2 regions of the Plantactinospora sp. CNZ321 genome follow, and region 1 is predicted to be linked to the other one. Evidence: predicted binding sites of a transcription regulator. Region 1 holds the regulator's gene; the other holds the start of a gene.
What was found. The regulator HspR, encoded in region 1, represses chaperone genes until heat shock. The targets are predictions, from matches to a motif close to TTGAGTNNNNNNNACTCAA.

Region 1 (10,495 bases):
AGCAGCCCCTGCCCGTCGACCACCGTCTCCGGGAGTACGAACAGCGGCGCGGCGTCGAGTTGGTGCTCGGCGAGCATCTCGGCCAGGTGCGCGGTCACCTCGTCGGCGGCTGCCGGCGGCACCCGGTCGAGGACGAGCGCGATCGCCGTGCCGCGAAGCCGGGCGGTGCGCAGCAGTTCCCAGGGCACCGCGTCGGCGTACCGGGCGGCGGTGGTGACGAAGAGCCACAGGTCGGCGGCGGCGAGCAGTTGGGCGGCGAGCGCCCGGTTGGCGTCCACCACCGAGTCGATGTCCGGCGCGTCCAGGAAGGCCAGCCCGGCGGGGAGCGCCGGTGCGGTGACCAGGTGCAGGGTGTCCGGCTGATCTCCGGGGCTGGTGGTCCGGGTCAGCCCGGGCAGCAGGTCGCCCTGCCGGAACCACGCCGAGTCGAGTGGGCTGCAGACCAGCACCGGCGAGCGGGTGGTCGGCCGAAGGACGCCGACGCTGCTGACTCGGGCCTGGACCAGGCTGTTGACCAGGGTCGACTTGCCGGCACCGGTCGAGCCGCCGACGACCACCAGCAGCGGCGCGTCGAGCCGGGCGAGTCGGGGCAGTAGATAGTCGGCGAGCTGGGCCCGCAGCGCGGAGCCGAGCTGACGGGCTTCGTCCGCCCCGGGCAGCGCCAGTGGATAGGCGGTGACGTCGATCGCGCCCCGCAGCCGGGTCAGCGCCCAGCGCAGGTCCGTCCCCGCGTCACCGGCCGGTGGCACCGGCCCTGCGGTGACGGCGGGGTCGTCGGCCGGCGGGCGCCGGAGGGGGCTTTCGGCCTGCTCGCGATCCGCGTCGGCGATGGGGGTTTCCGGGCCGACCAGGGGCGTGCCGAGGCCGGTGGCCGGTTCGCCGTGGGTCGTCACGGGGTAAAGACTGCCCGATCCCTGCAAGACAGACAACAGGCGTGCTCGCCCACGGATCGGTGCGCGGTGCGCCGCCGGTTTCCTGGCCGGCTGTCCGGATACCCACGACCACCGTCGATGGCCTCCCGCGCGGACGGATTCGCGGTGGTGGAAGCCGCGCGGTGGGTTGCGTCGATGTGACTCAAGTCCGACTTTGCGCGTACGGCGGATCGTGGCACTATTGAGTCCGGTCCACTCAACTTGTGGTGGGTGCGCTGCGGGCGGTGCCCGTCACCTGCCTTGTAACGAAGCGAGGAAGCGAAGATGGCACGTGCGGTCGGAATCGACCTCGGCACGACGAATTCCTGCGTCAGCGTTCTCGAAGGCGGTGAGCCCACCGTCATCGCGAACGCCGAGGGCTCGCGGACGACTCCTTCGATCGTCGCGTTCGCCCGCAACGGCGAGGTGCTCGTCGGTGAGGTCGCGAAGCGTCAGGCGGTGACCAACCCGGACCGGACCATCCGGTCGGTCAAGCGGGAGATGGGCACCAACTGGTCCGTCGACATCGACGGCAAGAAGTACACCTCACAGGAGATCTCCGCCCGGACGCTGATGAAGCTCAAGCGGGACGCCGAGGCGTACCTGGGCGAGCGGATCACCGACGCCGTGATCACCGTTCCGGCGTACTTCAGCGACGCGCAGCGGACCGCCACCAAGGAGGCCGGGGAGATCGCCGGCTTCAACGTCCTGCGGATCGTGAACGAGCCGACCGCGGCGGCGCTGGCGTACGGGCTGGACAAGGGCTCCAAGGAGCAGACGGTCCTGGTCTTCGACCTCGGTGGCGGCACCTTCGACGTGTCGCTGCTGGAGCTGGCCGAGGGGGTCATCGAGGTCAAGTCGACCAGCGGTGACAACCTCCTCGGTGGCGACGACTGGGACGAGCGGGTCATCGACCACCTGGTGAAGACCTTCCGTGGCCAGCACGGTGTCGACCTGTCCCAGGACAAGATGGCGATGCAGCGGCTGCGCGAGGCGGCCGAGAAGGCCAAGATCGAGCTTTCCGCCGCCACCACCACCAGCATCAACCTGCCGTACATCACGGCCGGCCCGGCGGGCGGCGACGGTGCCCCGTCGGCACCGCTGCACCTCGACGTGACGCTGACCCGGGCGGAGTTCCAGCGGATGACGCAGGACCTGCTCGACCGCTGCAAGGGCCCGTTCGACCAGGCCATCAAGGACGCCGGGGTGAAGGTCTCCGACGTCGACCACGTGATCCTGGTCGGCGGCTCGACCCGGATGCCGGCCGTCTCCGAGCTGGTCAAGCAGCTCACCGGCCGGGAGCCCAACAAGGGCGTCAACCCGGACGAGGTCGTCGCGGTCGGTGCCGCGCTCCAGGCCGGCGTGCTCAAGGGCGAGGTCAAGGACGTCCTGCTGCTCGACGTCACCCCGCTGTCGCTGGGCATCGAGACCAAGGGCGGCATCTTCACCAAGCTCATCGAGCGCAACACGACCATCCCGACGAAGCGCTCCGAGGTCTTCACCACGGCCGACGACAACCAGCCGTCGGTGCTGATCCAGGTCTTCCAGGGCGAGCGGGACATCGCGGCCTACAACAAGAAGCTCGGCACCTTCGAGCTGACCGGCCTGCCGCCGGCGCCGCGCGGTGTGCCGCAGGTCGAGGTCACCTTCGACATCGACGCGAACGGCATCGTGCACGTCAACGCGAAGGACCTCGGCACCGGCAAGGAGCAGTCGATGACGATCACCGGCGGCTCGGCGCTGCCGAAGGACGACATCGAGCGGATGATGCGGGACGCCCAGGACCACGCCGACGAGGACAAGCGGCGCCGGGACGAGGCGGAGACCCGCAACCAGGCCGAGCAGCTCCAGTGGCAGACCGAGAAGTTCCTCGCCGAGAGCGGGGACAAGCTGCCGGCCGAGCCGCGCGACAAGATCAACGAGGCCCTCGGCGACCTGCGCTCCGCGCTCGGCGGGACCGACCTGGAGAGCGTCAAGTCGGCCCACGAGAAGCTGCTCAAGATCTCCCAGGAGGCCGGCTCGCTGCTCTACGCGCAGCAGCAGGCCGAGCAGGGGCAGCCGGGTGCCGCCGGCGCCGGCCCCGAGGCCGGACCGACCGGTGCCAAGGGTGGCGCCGACGACGTGGTGGACGCGGAGATCGTCGACGAGGACGACAAGAAGTGACGTTCCGCTCCCTGCGTACCCGGCCTGGCCGCAAGCACAACGGATTGAGGTAGTCGAATGACGGACAAGCCACGAGCCGCTGATCCGGAGTCCACCGGATCGGTGCCGGGTGGCTCCGCACCCGCCGACCCCGTCACGGACACGGCCGGCGAGGGCGTCGTCATCCGGAACAACCGGAAGATCAACCTGACCGACGACCAGCCGGGTTCGGCAGCAGCCGACCCGGACGGTACGACCGACGGCTCCACCCTGGCGGCGAAGGATCCGAACCCGGACCCCGAGCCGCCGGGCGACGCCGAGCCGGTCGTGGCCGCCGGAGAGGTCGACGACACCGCGTCGACCGGTGCCGCAGCCTCTGTCGACGACGCGAAGTCGGCCGAGAGCGGACCGGAGGTGGACGACTCGACCACCGATCCGGGTGACCCCACCACCGACGACTCCGGCGCCGAGACCACCGAGCCGGGCCCCCCGGTGGTCGACGACACCGAACTCGCCGAGGTGCTGGCGGCGGAGCGACCGTCCGGCACGGACGGACCGGTGGTGGACGCACCGGTCAATCCGGTCGCCGAGGCCGCCGCCGACGCCGACGGGTCCGCCCCGCTCGGCGCCGAGCTGGCCGCGCTCCGGGCCGAGCTGGACGAGCGGGTCAAGGATCTCCAGCGGGTGACCGCGGAGTTCGCCAACTACCGCAAGCGGATGGACCGGGAGCGGTCCAGGGACGCGGACCGGGCCACCCGGGTCGTACTGGCCGCGCTGCTGCCCGTACTCGACGACCTCGACCGGGCCCGCGAGCACGGCGACCTGGTCGGGCCGTTCGGCACGGTGGCAGAACAGTTGATCACGACACTGGGCAAGTTCGGCCTGACCCCGTTCGGCGAGAAGGGCGACCCGTTCGACCCGAACCTGCACGAGGCGGTCGCGCACCAGACCTCAGCCGACGTCACCGAGTCCACCTGCGTCGAGGTGCTGCGCCGGGGCTACCAGGTCAACGATTCGCTGCTGCGGGCCGCGCTGGTCGGGGTGGCCGATCCGGAGCCGGAGTGAGTGCTCCGGTGCCGGAGGAGACCGGGTCGAAGCGAGGTTGAGCCGGTGCGTCGCGGTCGAGGTGTCACCCGTACGCCGTCCGTCGGATGGGGTGCGGGCGGCACCTCGACCGCGCCACAGGGGAAGGGGGTGGACGACCGATGAGTTCCAAAGACTGGCTGGAGAAGGACTTCTACGCCGTGCTGGGGGTGGCCAGGTCCGCCTCTCCTGACGAGATCAAGAAGGCCTACCGGAAGCTGGCCAGGGAATCCCACCCGGACCACAACCCGGGTGACACCCAGGCCGAGGAGCGATTCAAGGCCGTCTCCGAGGCGTACGACGTGCTCGCCGACGCGCGCAAGCGCAAGGAGTACGACGAGATGCGCTCGCTCTTCGGGTCGGGCGCGTTTCGGCGCAACGCCCGGGCGGGCGGTCCTGGCGGCTACCCGTTCGACGTCTCGGACCTCTTCGGCGGGGTCGGCCAGCCGGGCGGCGCGGCCGGCGAGGACCGCCGGTTCGGCGGTGCGGGTTTCTCCGACCTGTTCAGTTCGATCTTTTCCGGCGGTGGTCCGACCCGGACCCGCGGCCCGGCCCGGGGCCGGGACGTCGAGGCCGAGGTCATGCTCGACTTCGGCGACGCGGTACGCGGGGTCACGGTGCCGCTGACGCTGCGCGCTCCCGGCGTCTGCGACACCTGCCACGGTGACGGCGCCAAGCCGGGGACGCTGCCCCGGACCTGCCCGCAGTGCCGGGGTGCCGGGGTCGTCACCCGCAACCAGGGCTCGTTCAGCTTCTCCGAGCCGTGCCGCGAGTGCCAGGGCGTCGGCACGATCGTGGACGAGAAGTGCCCGGAGTGCCGGGGTACCGGCGGGGTCACCAAGTCCCGCACGCTCAACGTGCGGTTTCCGGCCGGGGTGGCGGACGGTCAGCGGATCCGGCTTGCCGGCCGGGGTGAGCCGGGCGATCGGGGCGGCCCGCCCGGCGACCTGTTCGTCCTGGTCAAGGTCCGCTCCGACGACATCTTCGGGCGCAGCGGCGACGACCTGACCCTGACCGTGCCGATCACCATCGCCGAGGCGGTGCTCGGGACGGATCTGCGGGTGCCGACGTTGGACTCGTCGGTGACCCTGCGGGTGCCGCCGGGCACGCCGAGCGGCCGTACGCTCCGGGCTCGGGGCAGGGGTGTGTCGAGGCGGGACGGCCAGGCCGGCGATCTGCTGGTGACCGTGGAGATCATGGTTCCCGAGCAGCTCTCGCCGGAGGCCAGGAAGGCGCTGGAGGAGTTCGCCGCGCAAACTCCGGCGGCGGCACGGGAACATCTCGACGCCCGGGTGCGTCGTTTCAACTGAGCTGTTGGCAACGCGGAGGTGATCAAGGTGGCCGAGGATTACGTCGTCGTCTCGGTCGAGCAGGCGTCCGACGCCAAGGTCCTGATGATCTCGGTCGCGGCCCGGATGGCCGGCATGCACCCGCAGACCCTGCGGCAGTACGACCGGATGGGGCTGGTGCAGCCCGGTCGCGCCCCGGGGGGTGGGCGCCGGTACAGCGCCCGCGACGTGGCGCTGCTGCGTGAGGTGCAGCGGCTCAGCCAGGACGACGGTGTCAACCTGGCCGGCATCAAGCGGATCATCGTGCTGGAGCAGATGGTTGACGAGCTCCAGCAGCGGGTCGCCGGTCTACAGGCCGAGCTGGAGGCCGCCTACCGCCGGGTGGCGGAGCTGGAGGCGGTGGGCGGGCTGCCCCGCCGGGACCTGGTGCCCACCAGCCGGCCCTCGACCGCGCTGGTCGTCTGGCGTCCCCGCCGCGGCACCGATCCGTCGGCCTGACGCCGCCCGCCTGATACTCCCCGGCCGTCCCGGATCTCCTGCGAGGTCCGGGACGGCGGCGGGTCTTTCGGAGACCGACGGTTCTCGCATGTCGGGACACGGGCGACCCGATGGCGCTCCGAAACCAATACCCCGGGTGTTTCGCGAACATTACGCCCGAATCTCGGAATCCGTTAGTCGCAGGCTCTGAAACCATTACCCCCGGCCGGCTCCGGAGGCTTCACCGTACGAAGCGGGTGACGTCGGAGTCAGCGGATCCGCCGATCTTCGGATCTTCCGTCGGACGCCTTGGTGAAGGTCATGAAGCGTCATGTCGCTCCCGCCCGGCATGGGTAAGGGGCGGCGGGTCGCCGGGTCGTGTCCGGGTGCCATGCTACGGCGTGGCCCGTGGATACCTGCGGCTTGATCGATGAGAATTGATCAGCGTTTCTTAAAATGTGTATGGTTACAAGATTGTTTAATTGACGACCATCAATGTCCTGGCTATGGTGGGCTGCGGGCGCGACCGCATCGCGACGACCGGAAGGAACTACCATGCCCAACGTGATGGCTGTCGGCGGCGTACTCGCGGCATTGTTTGCCTCGACGGTAGCTACCGAGCCCTTGGTGACCCCCGCCGAGGGGATCACCATCAGCGTGGAGACCGTCAACGGCTCGGGGTGCCCGGCGGGGACCGCCCAGGTCAGCACCGCCGCGGACAACACGGCCTTCACGGTCAGCTACAGCGACTACTTCGTCCTGGCCGGCGCCGGGGCGAAGCCGACCGAGTTCAGGAAGAACTGCCAGCTCAACCTGCGAGTGAAGATCCCACAGGGCTTCACCTTCGCGGTGTCCCAGGTGGACCTGCAGGGCTTCGCGTACCTCCAGCGCGGGGCCAGCGGTTCGCAGCACTCCAACTACTACTTCATGGGAAGTTCGTCCAACGCGCAGCAGAGCCACGAATTCACCGGGCCGTACAGTGGCGTGTGGCGGACGTCCGAGCGGGCCTCGACACTGATCTACGCGCCCTGCGGCCAGGAACGCAATCTCAACGTGAACACCGAACTGCGGGTGGATGTCGGGGACTCGGAGAGTGGTACGAGCTTCATGGCGATGGACTCGACCCGCGGCAGTGTGCGCAGCGTCTACCACCTCAGTTGGAGAGAGTGCTGACGCACTGCCGTAGCAGCGTCCCCCGGGGCGGTCCGCTAAGTTAGCGCGAAGGGCCCCCGAGTCGGCCGATGGAATGGTGAATGTCCATCGAGCTGATTCGGGGGCCCTTGTGCTTTTCGGTGTCGCTCCTCGTCCTAGCACTCTTCCCGCCGTTGTGCATTCAGGTATAAGACATTGACGAACATCAATAAATAGAGTTAGGGTACAAGTACGCGCGCGACATTATCGGCACGATCGGGAGGGAACCCATGATCAGTGTGCTGGCCATTGGCAGTCTCGTTGCTTCGATGCTCGGCGGCGCGATTGTCATCCCGACGGATCCGCCCGTGGAGCCTCCGGCAGAGAAGATTGTCATCGAGGTCATTACCATCAATGGTTCGGGTTGTCCGGCCGGGACCGCGGCCGTCGCGGTCGCCCCCGACAACACCGCCTTCACGGTGACCTACAGCGACTATCTCGCCCAGGTCGGCGTGGGGGCGCGGCCGACCGACTCGCGGAAGAACTGCCAGCTGGCCCTGCAGGTGCACGTCCCGGAGGGCTTCACCTACGCAATCCTCCAGGCGGACTACCGCGGCTACGCCTACCTGGAGAACGGTGCGACCGCGGTGGCTCGGGCGAACTACTACTTCCAGGGCTCCTCGCCGACGACGTACCGGAGCCACTCGTTCAGCGGCCCGCTGAACGACAGCTGGCAGACGACGGACACCGAGGAACTGACCTCGGTGAGCTACGCGCCCTGCGGTGAGATGCGCTTCCTCAACATCAACACCGAGCTGCGGGTGAACGTCGGCACGTCCAACCCGGCGACCACCACCAGCTTCATGGCGATGGACTCGACGGACGGCGCTATCAACACCATCTACCACTTTGCATGGAAGAAGTGCGAAGAGGCCTGACGTGGGCCCTCCGGGTTGGGGTGCCGGATTCCTGTTCCGGCACCCCGGCCCTGGAGGGCGGGGGCCCGCCCGGTCGGCCTGTCGGGCCGGTGCGGGAACCGGTGAAGAGGGTCATCCAAGTTAATGGATGAAGTTCGATACATCGCGCGGGCAACGGCTCGCGCGACGATGACCGAAGGGAGCCCCGGAAAATGTTGCACACGTTAGTCATCGGCAGTCTGGCGGCGTCGTTAATGGGCTTGCCGGTACTCGACGACCCCGTACCGACCACCAACCCACCCGCCGAGCGCATCACCGTCGAGATCCAGACGGTCAACGGGTCGGGCTGCCGGCTCGGCACGGCGGCGGTCGCCACGGCGCCGGACAACACCGCGTTCACGGTGACGTACAGCGACTACCTCGCCCAGGCCGGCGCGGGCACGCTGCCGACCGACTTCCGGAAGAACTGCCAGCTGGTCCTCCAGGTGAACGTCCCGGGTGGCTTCACGTACGCGATCGGACAGGCCGACTACCGCGGCTTCGCCCATCTCGAACGCGGCGCCAGCGGCATGCAACGGGCGAGCTACTACATCCAGGGCACGTCGGCGACGGCGAGCGCGACGCACAACATCGCCGGTCCGATCAGTGACAGCTGGCAGACGACCGACGTCACGGACGTGGCCGAGCTGGTCTACGCCCCCTGTGGTGAGGTGCGGCTGTTCAACATCAACACGGAGCTGCGGGTGATGCGGGGCACGTCGGACCCGAAGACGACCAGCTTCATGATGATGGACTCCACCGACGGCAGTGTCAGTACCACCTACCACTTCAACTGGATGCGGTGCGAGTAGGCCTCGCCGGGACCGGGTCCCGGCGCGCCCGAAACAGGTCGGCATCCACGCACACCGGTACGACGACCGTCGTCCGGGGTAGCGACGATTCAAGCGAAGAACCCGGCTGGCGCTCGTGGAGAGGTACTTCGAGCGCCAGCTCTTCCTGGTCGATCCCGGTCGACGGCCCCGCCTGGCCCGCCCGAGGATCACCGCTGCGGGAGTCCGCCCGGCCCACCACCGGTTTCCGGCCCGCGGGGCCGGTGAGATCAGTAACCTGACTGATGGTGCGAGTCCCGCGGACGCGGTCCTCCGGTACGCAGGTCAGGTCCCGTGCACCGCGCCGGCACCGCAGGTGGCCGGTGGTCCGGGGTCCACGGGGGGTCCCGGCCCACCGATCGCCGTCGACCGGTCGGGTGCCCGGGGCAGCGTCAACGGTCGGATGCCCGGGTCAGCTCAGCCGGCGAGCCTGCCGGACCAGGCCGCCCTCGCACCAGTCGCGGTAGTCGAACAGCTGCGGCCTCGCCTGGAGCATCCGGGTGTTGTGCGCCCAGATGGCCATCGGCTCGTCGCCGAGCCGCTCCGCCTGCTCGACCAGCTTCCGCAGCCGCCGCTTCGGATGGGCCCGGAACTTGGTCCGGATGCCGTCCGCCGCATAGATGTAGAGGCAGTGCAGCGCGAACCGGCGGGCCGGACACGACTGGTCCATCGCCAGATCGAAGAGTGTGCCGATCAGTCGGTCGCCGGAGACCAGCAGGTCCCAGTCCTTCGGCATGGTGTGCAGCGGGACCGAGTCCGGCTCGTAGGCCCAGGCTCGAAGCTCGGCGGGAGACGGGTCCACCGGGTTGGCAAAGCCCCGGAACGCGGAGTCCTGCACGCTCAACGGGCCGCCTTTCCGCTCGCGCGGCTGCCGGGCACCCGGCCCCCGCAAGACCTTGGCTACTGCGGCGACACGGTAACGCGCTGTTGCCAGCCTGCGAAAGGGCCGTCACGTGCTATTTCATCAACCCGTTACGCCGTGGTGGAACCGGCGCATCGGTGATCCCGCCATGTGGGTCGCGGACCCCACCGCGCCCCGGTTCACTCCGGAGCCGGTGCCGGTGCCGGGCCACCGGCGGCGGCCCGGCGTAGCCACCGCTTGAACCAGGCGAGATCGGGCAGCCGGGCCAACATCGGCCCGGTCACCACGGTGATCAGCACGTACGCGGTGGCCAGCGGGCCGAGTTGCGGATTGACCACGCTGGTGGCGACGGCCAGCCCGGCGATGACGATGGAGAATTCGCCGCGCGGCGCCAGCGCCACACCGGCCCGCCACCGACCCGGCAGCCCGATGCCGACCCGCTTCGCCGCCAGGTAACCGGTCAACACCTTGGTGGCCATGGTGACCACGGCCAGTGCCAGCGCCGGCAACAGCACCGGAGGTATCGCCCGGGGATCGGTGTTCAGGCCGAAGAACACGAAGAAGACGGCGGCGAAGAGGTCGCGCAGCGGCGAGAGCAACTCCGTCGCGTTGTGTGCCACCGGCCCGGAGAGCGCGATGCCGACCAGGAACGCGCCGACCGCCGCCGACACCTGGAGCCCGGCCGCGATGCCGGCGACCAGGAGGGTCAGGCCGAGCACGCCGAGCAGCAGTGCCTCCGGGTCCCGGGCGGAGAGCAGCCGGGAGATGAGGTTGCCGTACCGGATCGCCACCACCAGCACCAGGACCACGGTGA
Region 2 (10,495 bases), 130 kb from region 1:
CTCGATCGCCGTGTTCAGCGGGCTGGGCGTGTTCTTCGGCACGGTGAACGTCGACGCCTGGGCGTTGCTGGCCGGGATGGGCGCGTTCGGGCTCGCCGTACTGGGGGTGACCCAGCACTTCCAGCACCGTACCGCCGTACTGCTCTATCTGGCCCGCCCGAACCGGCTGCTGACCCTGCTCGGGCAACTGGTGGCCAGTGTGGTCGTGGCGGTCGGTTTCGCCGCCGTCAGCGGGGTGACCGTGCTGGCCAAGGGCGACCTGACGCAGTACCGCGACACCCTCACCCTGGTGCCGGTGATGGCGGTCTTCGGCGCCGCCAACGCGGTGGTGGTACGCCGCCCCACCTGGCTCTTGCTCGGGTACGCCGGCTGGTTCGTCTTCGTCGAGGGGCTGCTCGGCCGGCTGACCGCCCCGCTGCCGTTCTCGTCCTTCCTGGCCGCCGGCGGCGGCGACCGCACCGGTCTGCTCATCGCCGCCGCCTGGACCCTGCTCGCCCTGCTCGCCGCCGCCATCACCGTCCACCGCGACATAACCACCGACTGACCGCCGCTCCCCAGCTCTCGTTCCGTCGACCTGGACACCAGAGGCGTTATCCGGTGCTGTTGACGCCTCTGGTGTCCAGGTGAGTGGGACCGGATGCCGGGGGCGCCGGGGGCGCTCGGGTCTGCGAGTGCGGTGCGCGGCGCTGGCTGCGTGACCGGGGTGGTGGCGAGCAGGATGCCGTGCCAGCGGTCGAAGACGTCGGCGCGCGGCACCGGCAGGCGTACGCCGCAGGCTTCGAGGAGGGCGCGCAGGGCGGCCCGCCGGTGGGCCAGGGTGATCGGGCACCGCAGGGGCAGCGGTCGACGTCGGCGGGATGGCGTTGGCGCAGGGCGTACGCGATCCGCCGCAGGGTCGGCATCGGACAGGCTGGTGGGACGGCTTCACCGCGAACGTCGCCTCGTCCGTCATCGACTGGGTCCGGCTGGAGCGGCGCCATCGCGGCTGCCGGCTGAACCCGCCTCGGCGCCCGCTGCGCCTACTGTGGACGCCGCCGTCGTGGCTCAGCCCTTGAAAGCGCCTTCCATGATGCCCTGGACGAGGCGTCGCCCGACGAAGAAGAAGAGCACCAGCAGCGGCAGCGTGGCCAGGAACGAGCCCGACATGGCCAGGCCGAGGTCGATGTCCCGGCTGCTCTGTAGCGCCTTGATGGCGATCTGCACGGTGTAGTTCTCCGGCGACTTCAGCACGATGAACGGCCAGAGGAAGTCGTTCCAGGAGTAGACGAAGCCGAACAGTCCGAGCACCAGCGCTGCCGGGCGGACCAGCGGGAAGGCGATCCGCCAGAAGATCTGCCAGGTCGTCGCGCCATCCACCCGGGCGGCGTGCAGCAAGTCGTCGTCCAGGGTGCCGACCATGTGCTGACGCATCCAGAAGATGCCGAACGCGCTCACCAGCCCGGGGACGATCAGGGCTTGCAGGGTGTCCACCCAGTTGAGCTTCGACATGATCAGGTACTGCGGGATGACGGACAATTGGGCCGGCACGGTCATGGTCAGCACGACTATCAGGAACAGCGTGTCGCGGCCCCGGAAGCGCAGCTTGGCGAAGGCGAAGCCGGCGAGCGCGCAGAGCACCGCCTGGCCCACGCCGATCGAGGTGGAGACGACGACGCTGTTCACCAGCGCCTGCACGAACGGCACGATCTCGAAGACCAGGTCCGCCAGATAGAAGAAGTTCCCGCCGGGCACGACGTGTGGCGGCAGGCTGTATGCGGTGGCCGAGTCCGTCGTGGCCACCACGAACATCCAGTACAGCGGGAAGAGGCTGACGAACACCATGGCGCCGAGCAGCGCGTACACCCCGAACGAGATCCGGGTGGCACCCCGTTGCCGCCGGGGTGCCGGCCTGGTGCCGGTCGGGGCGGAGCCGATGCTGGTCGGAGAGGTGGGGTTCATGGGCGCTCCGGGCGGACGCGGGTGACCAGCAGATAGTTGATCGTGGAGAAGAGCACGACCATCACGAAGAGCGCCACGGCGATGGCGGCGCCGTAGCCGAAGTGGAACCGGCCGAAGGCCTGCTCGTAGAGGAACAGGGTGAGTGTCTGGCACTGTCGGGCCGCCCCGCAGGTGAGCCCACCCACCGGGTTGACAAGCAGCGGCTCGGTGAAGATCTGCAAGCCGCCGATCGTCGACGTGACGACGGTGAACACGATGATCGGCCGCAGCGACGGGATGGTGATGTGCCGGAACTGCTGCCAGCCGGTGGCGCCGTCCGCGGCGGCGGCCTCGAACAGCTCGCGGGGGACCGCCTGGAGCGAGGCCAGGTAGAGCAGCGTGTTGTAGCCGGTCCACCGCCAGGCGACCATGACCGCGATCATGAAGTGGCTGCCCCACACCGAGGCGGTGAAGTCGACGTGCGCGAAGCCCAGCAGCTCCAGGAACCAGTTGAGCATGCCGTAGTCGCGGTCGAAGAGCTGGGCGAAGACGATCGTCGTCGCCGCGACCGAGGTGACGTACGGGACGAGCACCGCCATCCGGAAGAACGTCGCCGCGCGCAGCCGTACGTGGTTGAGCAGGTGGGCCAGGCCGAGCGCGATCAGCAACTGCGGGACGGTCGACAGCACCCAGATGCTGAACGTGTTGCGCAGCGCGCCCCAGAACCTCGGGTCCTGCACGAGCTGGGAGAAGTTGGTCAGCCCCACGAAGTGCCGCTCGCCGATCGGGTCCCAGTCGAACAGCGCGACATAGAAGGTGAACAGCAGCGGGAAGAGGCCGAAGACGAGGAAGAGCAGGAAGAACGGCGCCACGAAGGCGTACGGCGCGAGCCGCTCGCGTAGGCCCTGCTGGATGTGCCGGTACCGGCTGGGTCGGGCGGTGGTCTTCGGGACCGGGGCCGGGCTGAGCGTGGTGGTCACAGGTCACCTTCCCGACGTGCGGCGGCCGGGTCGGCGCCGGCCGCCGCACATCAGTCGTCCGTTCAGCCGCGCAGGGCGTTCCTGACGTTGTTCAGCGCGGTGTTCCACGCCTCGGCGGGGGCGACCTTGCCCTGCTCGACGCTGGTCAGGGTGTTCAGCAGTTCGGTACCGATGGTGGCGTCGTCGGGGCCGATGTAGAACGGCTTGATGTTCACGACGGACTGGGTGTAGATCTTGCCGATCGGTGCGTTGGAGAAGAACGGCTCAGCCCGGCCGACGAGCTGCGGATCCGTGTAGACCGACGGTGTCGTCGGCAGGTTCCCCTTCGTCAGGAAGTTCTCCAGTTGACCGGCCGGCGACTGCATCTCGGCTATGTAGTTCCAGGCCGCCTTCGGGTTCTTCGCCCGCTTGGGGATGGCCAGGTAGCTTCCGCCCCAGTTTCCCGACCCGCCGGGGACGGTGGCGATGTCCCACTTGCCGGCGGTGTCGGGGGCGTTGGTACGGATGGCGTTGAGCATCCAGGCCGGCGCGGACACGACCGCGAAGTCACCCTTGCCCATGCCCGCGGTCCAGCCGGTCGAGAACGAGGACTGCTTGGCGGAGATGCCCGCCGCGGAGACCTTGAGCGTCAGGTCGAACGCCGCCTTGACCTGTGGGTTCTTGTCGTACGACAGTTGGCGGTTCGCGTCGTAGTAGCGCTCCGTGCCCTGGTTGACCGCCTGGAAGAAGATGCTCGTCGGCGTGTTGTCCAGGAACACCTTACCGGTGGCCCGGACGTACTGCTTGCCGACCTCCGTGAACGCGTCCCAGGTCGGCCACAGCTTGGAGACCTGCTCCCGGTCGGTGGGCAGACCGGCGGCCTTGAAAAGGTCCGTACGGTACGCGATCGCCATCCCGCCGACATCGGTCGGTATTCCTACGATCTTGCCGTCCTCGGTGGTCGACTGCTTCATCACCCAGTCGAGGTAGTCGCCCTTGATCTTGTCGGCGCCGAGCGTGCTCAGGTCCACGAAGTTCTCCGGGGACTGCATGAACTTCGGCAGGTCGTCACCCTGGATCAGCACGAGGTCGGGCACCTTGCCGCCGGCCAGTGCCGCGGTGAGGGCCTGGGCCGTCTCGGTGGTGGAGCCCACCTCGGTGAGCTTGACGTTGATGTCCGGCTGCTTCTTCTTGTAGTTCTCGACGTCGAGCTTCTGGTTGATCCCGGTGAACGACCAGAACTCGAACGACTTGTCGTCGCCTCCGGACCCTTCCGAACAGCCGCCGGACAGCAGGAGCGTGGCCGCGGCGAAGACGGCGGTGGTGGTGGTGATGACGCGCTTCACGCGGCCTCCAGTCGTGCGCGGTCCGGCTCGAATCTATGAGTTGACATACGTAAATGTCTTTCGTATGACGTGTGAGGGTACTCATGGTCACGAAGCCCGTCAACGACCCCTCCGACGCGGTACTGGCCGGGCGGTGGATCCGCCGGTGGACATCCATCGTTCACGATGAATGTATCGGTGCCGGTACGCCCCGGGCACCATCAGTCGAGAGCGAGGATTCCCGTGCGCAGTCGCCCGTACCGACCGATCCGCCGCTTGGCCCGTACCCTGATCCTGCCCGTCCTCGTCGCCGCCCTGGTGGCCGGCGGCGGCACCGCCGCGCAGGCGGCGGCCGAGGACACCGAGCCGCCCAGCGCACCCGGCGCGATCACGGTGGTAAGCGCCACCGGCACCTCCGTCGAGCTGACCTGGACGCCGTCCAGTGACAACGTAGGGGTGCTGGAATACCACGTCTCACAGATCTTCACCGACGTCGCGATGCTGCACCGGACCACCACCAACAGCATTGTGCTCACCGGGATGCTGCCGTCCCGGACGTACACCTTCGCGGTCTGGGCGGTGGACGCGGCAGGCAACCGCTCGGCGGCGCCGCCGTCGCTGCGCTACACCATGCCGCCCGGGGACGGCCAGCCGCCGACCGCACCCACCGGACTCGCCGTGGGGGCGATCGGGGAGACCACCGTCGGGCTGAGCTGGGGTCCGTCTACCGACAACGTGCTGCTCGCCCAGTACGAGGTGCTGTCGCTCACCCCGACCGGCAACACCGTGGTCGGACGGGTCTACCTGATGCCGCCCATCTATCCCAGCACCGGCACGACGATCTCCAGGCTGACGCCCAGGACCACCTACCGGTTTGCGGTGCGGGCCGAGGACGAGGCCGGTAACTACTCGGCGCTGTCCAACGTGGTGACGGTGACCACCGGGCCGGCGCCCACCTGTACGGCCCGGTCCTCGCGCCGGGGGCCGGAGGTCTGGATCTCGGTCCGGAACGTCGGACCGACCCCGGTCGACGGGTGGACGCTGACCTGGGCCCTGCCGGACTCGCAGCGGATCGCCGCGATCTGGAACGCCGCACTGGTCAGCCACACCGGAGGCGTCGTCACCGCCCGGAACCTCGGCTGGAACGCGGTGATCGCGCCGGGCGGCACGGTGACCATCGGGTACCTCGCCAGCGGGAGCTTCCAGCCGGCCGATGTCACTCTGAACGGCCAGCTCTGCCAACCCGGATAGCAGGCTGCTCGGCGACGAGGAGATCGAAGAAAGCCGTCCCGGGCCGCAGGTGCCCGGCTGCCGGCTGCCGGCCGGGTGGAGGGCGCGCCGGAGCGTGCGCGCCCTCCACGACCACTTCGCCGGCGGGCCCGCCGCCGCTCCGGGCAGACTCCCGGATCCGACTGCCGTGCGTCCTGTGGCGTCTACCAGCTTTTATCAAGGTAATCGCACCCGTGCCGGTGCTGTCGATTGACAGGACTGCCGATGTATGAAGGATCCCCTCGACCGCCAGCCCCGGCATCCGGATACCTGACCCAACCGGGCGGCACGCTGCCGCGCTGCGGCCGGCGATGATCCGGTCGGCCGGCCGGACCGGGCCGTGCTGAGCATTGCTCGGAACGTCGCCGTTTCCGGCGGCGACGTTCGCCGTTCTTCTAGGTAACCGCACAGGTAAACCGCAGCATTGCGGGTGGGGGATCGACAGGGCTGCGGAGACGGCGAGGAGTGGATCATCATGCGGGCGACGGCTCGGTTTACCGGTACGGGGGATGGTTGAGCTGCCACCCGGTGCCGCCGAGATCGTGGCCGACGTGGAGCGGATCGCGGCGCTGCCGGGAGATGTGCGGGACAGGGTGCCGGAACTGCTGCGGGTGCTGCACCGGCTGATGCCGAGCGGCGCATCGATGGTGCACCTGCTCAACCCGGAGCTTCGGGAGTTCCAGGGGCTGGGCGGGTCCGGCTACAGCGAGGTGATCGTGGCCTATATGGGCAGTTCCGAGCATTACCGGGAGATGGAGTTGCTCGGCATGGACCGGGATCGGCCACCGATGCGCGTACGCGACGCGCCCGTGCCACCGGGGGAGCTGCGGTCCTGGGCGGAGCACCTGGAGCCGGCGGGATACCGGGAGGGGATCGGCCTCACCCTGTTCAGCCCGGACGGACGGCACCTCGGACTGATCACCCTGCACACCGACGACCCGGCACAGCCGAGCGACGAGACCAGGGACTTCATCGGGCTGCTCACCCCAGTCATGGCCGACGCCGTCGACCCGATGCGGTCGATCGCCACGCTGTCGACGATCGTCGCCGACGCCGAATACGGCGTGGTACTGACCCGGGGCGGCAACGTGCTGCCGCTGCCCGGGCTGCCGGACCACCCGCTGCTCCGGGCCGAGGCGCCGGTGTTGGAGGTGGCGGCGGCAGGTCTGCGCGAGGGCCGCGTGCACAACTCGTTCCTGTGCCCGTACCCGGTACCGGACGATCAGGGCCGCCACGTCCGGCTGACCGTGCTGCCCTGCCCGGTCTCGGCACCGGCACACCTGCTCGCGGTGGTGCTGATCTCTCCTGCCGGGGACCTGCGCAGGTTGACACGACGGGAGTTGGAGATCCTCGGCCTGCTCGTCGACGGCTGGTCCAACCAGCGGATAGCCAGCCAGTTGGTGATCACCCAACGGACCGTTGCCGCGCACATAGAACACATCCTGGACAAGATGGATGCTCCGACCCGTACCCTGGCCGCCGTCCGCGCGCTGCGCCTGGGCCTGTACGTTCCGCTGCCCCTCACCCGGATCCGACGCTGACCCGTCGGCATCGTCATACCCGCCTGTCTGTCGACGAAGGTTTCGTGATGACCGCTCCGCCACCGCCCCCGTCGAACGTCCTGCGGGACGTTGCCGAGATCGCCGAGACTCCTGGTCATCACGGCCAGATGGCGGAGGTGCTCGCCCGGGTTCGCCGGGTGGTCCCGGTCCAGGCCGCCTGGCTCGCCCTGCTCGACGACCGGCACCGCCGTTACACCGAGCTCGCCAGTTTCGGCTACGACGGCCGGATCCTCGACTACTTCGGTACCACCCCGATGCTGGACCAGGTCGAGCTGGTCGGGCTGACCAACTCAGCCCTGCCGCAGCGGGCCCAGGAATCGCCGGTACCGCTGAACGAGCTGCCGGTCTGGGCCGACTACTACTTTCCGGCCGGGTTCCGGGCGGGGATGGCGGTCGGGCTGTTCACCCCGGACCGCCGGCACGTCGGGGTGCTCGTCCTCTGTACCGACGACCCCGAGCATCCGACCGAGGCCGAACGGGACCTGGTCGCGGCAATCTCCCGCCCGGTCGCCGCCGCCGTCGACCCGATCCGGTCGCTGGCGGTACTGGCCCAGGTCGTCCGGGACGCCGGGGCGGCGGCGGTGCTGACCCGTGCCGGTGAGGCGCGCCCACTGCCCGGCCTGCCCGGGCACCGGTTGCTGGCCCCGGACTCGGCGCTGCCCGGGATCGCCCTGCACCAGGCGAGCCACTGCGGTGGCTCCGCCTCGTTCCTCTGGCCGACGGACCTCGGGCCGGACCACGACGACCGGTCGGGGTTGCTCCAGGTCACCGTGCTGGGCTGCCCCACCGCGCCGCCGTCGGTGGTCGGGATCCTGGTGCTGTCTCCGCTGCCCGGCGGCCGGTCGGTGCTCACCCGCCGCGAGTTGGTGACGGTCGGCCTGTTGTTGGAGGGCTGGTCCGACGAACACATCGCGGTCGGCCTGGACCTGCCGCTGGGTAGCGTCGCCGAGACCATCGCGCGGGTCGTGGTCGGGCTCGACGCCCCGGACCGGCACACCGCGCTGCTGCGGGCGGCCCGTCAGGGCTGGTTCATCCCGCCTCGTCCCGGCCGTCCTCCGCAGGGCTGAGCAGTCGGACCAACGTGGCCCGGCACGCCCGGGCCGGCCGGGTCGTTCGGCCGAGGAGACCGGCCCGTCGCAGTGGTCTGGGTCACAAGCCGGAACATGGAGCACCGTTTGTTACTTGAGTCGTATTAGCTCAACTAACGATGGCAGGTGTGTGATGGCAACTCTTCCGGTTCTTCCTCTGACCGACGCTGTCCTGCTGCCCGGCATGGTCATCCCGGTGACCCTGGACGCGACCACCCAGGCGGCGGTGGACGCGGCCCGGGCCACGGGCGACAAGAAGCTCCTGGCTGTGCCCCGGGTCGACGGGGAGTATGGATCCATCGGCGTCATCGCCACGATCGAGAAGGTCGGCCGGCTGCCCAGCGGCGAACCCGCCGCCGTGGTGCGCGGTGAGTCCCGGGCCCGGATCGGCTCCGGCGTTCCCGGACCCGGCGCGGCCCTCTGGGTCGAGACCGTCGGAATCACCGAGCCGGCGCCGGCCGGCCGGGCCAAGGAACTCGCCCGGGAGTACCGGGCACTGGTGACGTCGCTGCTGCAGGAGCGCGGCGCCTGGCAGGTGATCGACGCGGTCGAGCGGATGACCGACCTGGCAGAGCTGGCCGACTCCGCCGGCTACGCGCCGTGGCTCACTCTGGAACAGAAGATCGAACTGCTCGCCGCGCCGGACGTGACGGCCCGGCTCGAACTGCTGGTCGGCTGGGTGAAGGCGTACCTGGCCGAGCAGGAGGTCGCCGAGCGGATCAACACCGACGTGCGGGAAGGGCTGGAGAAGTCCCAGCGGGAGTTCCTGCTCCGCCAGCAGCTCGCCGCGATCCGCAAGGAGTTGGGCGAGGACGAGCCGGACGGCTCCGCCGACTACCGCTCCCGGGTCGAGGGCGCCGACCTGCCCGAGAAGGTACGCGAGGCGGCACTGCGCGAGGTCGGCAAGCTGGAGCGGGCCAGCGACGCCTCCCCGGAGGCGGGCTGGATCCGCACCTGGCTGGACACCGTGCTGGAGATGCCGTGGTCCACGCGTACCGAGGACAACACCGACCTTGTGCAGGCCCGGGCGGTACTCGACGCCGACCACGCCGGCCTGGCCGACGTGAAGGACCGGATCCTGGAGTACCTGGCGGTGCGCAACCGGCGCGCGGCCCGCAACCTCCAGGTGGTCGGCGGCCGTGGTTCGGGCGCGGTGCTCGCGCTCGGCGGCCCGCCCGGAGTCGGCAAGACCAGCCTCGGCGAGTCGGTCGCCCGGGCCCTGGGCCGGAAGTTCGTCCGGGTCTCCCTCGGCGGCATCCGGGACGAGGCCGAGATCCGGGGCCACCGCCGGACGTACGTCGGCGCGCTGCCCGGCCGGATCGTCCGGGCGCTGCGCGAGGCGGGCTCGATGAACCCGGTCGTACTGCTCGACGAGGTCGACAAGATCTCGGCGGGGTACGCCGGTGACCCGGCCGCCGCCCTGCTGGAGGTGTTGGACCCGGCGCAGAACCACACCTTCCGGGACCACTACCTGGAGGTCGACCTCGACCTGTCTGACGTGCTCTTCCTGGCCACCGCCAACGTGGTGGAGGCGATCCCCGGTCCGCTGCTGGACCGGATGGAGCTGGTGAGCCTGGACGGCTACACCGAGGACGAGAAGGTCGCGATCGCCCGGGACCACCTGCTGCCCCGGCAGATCGAGCGGGCCGGGCTGACCACCGACGAGGTGAGCGTCTCCGACGCCGCGCTGGGCCGGATCGCCGCCGAGCACACCCGCGAGGCGGGAGTCCGCCAGCTCGAACGCGCGCTGGCGAAGATCCTCCGCAAGGTCGCGGTCGGGCTGGCCTCGACCGACGCCCCGGTACGGGTCGACACCGACAACCTGACCAGTTACCTGGGGCGGCCGAAGTTCACGCCGGAGTCGGCGGAGCGGACGGCGGTGCCCGGGGTGGCGACCGGGCTGGCGGTGACCGGTGCCGGTGGTGACGTGCTGTTCATCGAGGCGACCAGCATGGAGGGCGAGCCGGGGCTGACCCTGACCGGGCAACTCGGCGACGTGATGAAGGAGTCGGCGCACATCGCGCTCTCGTACCTCCGGTCGAACGGCCGGGCGTTGGGGCTGGACCCGAACACGCTGGCCGGGCGGCGGATCCACCTGCACGTACCGGCGGGCGCGGTGCCGAAGGACGGTCCGAGTGCCGGCATCACCATGGTCACCGCGCTGGCCTCGCTGGCCAGCGGTCGGCCGGTACGCCCGGAGTTCGGCATGACCGGTGAGGTCACCCTCTCCGGTCGGGTGTTGCCGATCGGCGGGGTGAAGCAGAAGCTGCTCGCCGCGCACCGGGCGGGACTGACCGAGGTGGTCATCCCGGCCCGGAACGAACCGGACCTGGACGACCTGCCCACCGAGGTGCGGGAGGCACTGACCGTGCACA

Region 2: the regulator HspR is predicted to act here: its motif matches at 8,215-8,233, upstream of lon (endopeptidase La).

What each region holds. Positions count from the first base shown of each region.
Region 1 is NZ_SHKQ01000001.1:1,667,911-1,678,405, forward strand. It holds gene EV371_RS07365 (ABC transporter) at 1-893, opposite strand, end outside; gene dnaK (molecular chaperone DnaK) at 1,197-3,074, shown strand; gene grpE (nucleotide exchange factor GrpE) at 3,132-4,118, shown strand; gene dnaJ (molecular chaperone DnaJ) at 4,259-5,446, shown strand; gene EV371_RS07385 (heat shock protein transcriptional repressor HspR) at 5,531-5,923, shown strand; gene EV371_RS07390 (DUF4360 domain-containing protein) at 6,458-7,075, shown strand; gene EV371_RS07395 (DUF4360 domain-containing protein) at 7,324-7,971, shown strand; gene EV371_RS07400 (DUF4360 domain-containing protein) at 8,163-8,801, shown strand; gene EV371_RS07405 (hypothetical protein) at 9,232-9,663, opposite strand; gene EV371_RS07410 (cation:proton antiporter domain-containing protein) at 9,861-10,495, opposite strand, start outside.
Region 2 is NZ_SHKQ01000001.1:1,793,671-1,804,165, forward strand. It holds gene EV371_RS07990 (hypothetical protein) at 1-544, shown strand, start outside; gene EV371_RS07995 (carbohydrate ABC transporter permease) at 1,045-1,938, opposite strand; gene EV371_RS08000 (carbohydrate ABC transporter permease) at 1,935-2,897, opposite strand; gene EV371_RS08005 (ABC transporter substrate-binding protein) at 2,960-4,222, opposite strand; gene EV371_RS08010 (cellulose binding domain-containing protein) at 4,445-5,452, shown strand; gene EV371_RS08015 (LuxR C-terminal-related transcriptional regulator) at 5,980-7,011, shown strand; gene EV371_RS08020 (hypothetical protein) at 7,059-8,099, shown strand; gene lon (endopeptidase La) at 8,254-10,495, shown strand, end outside.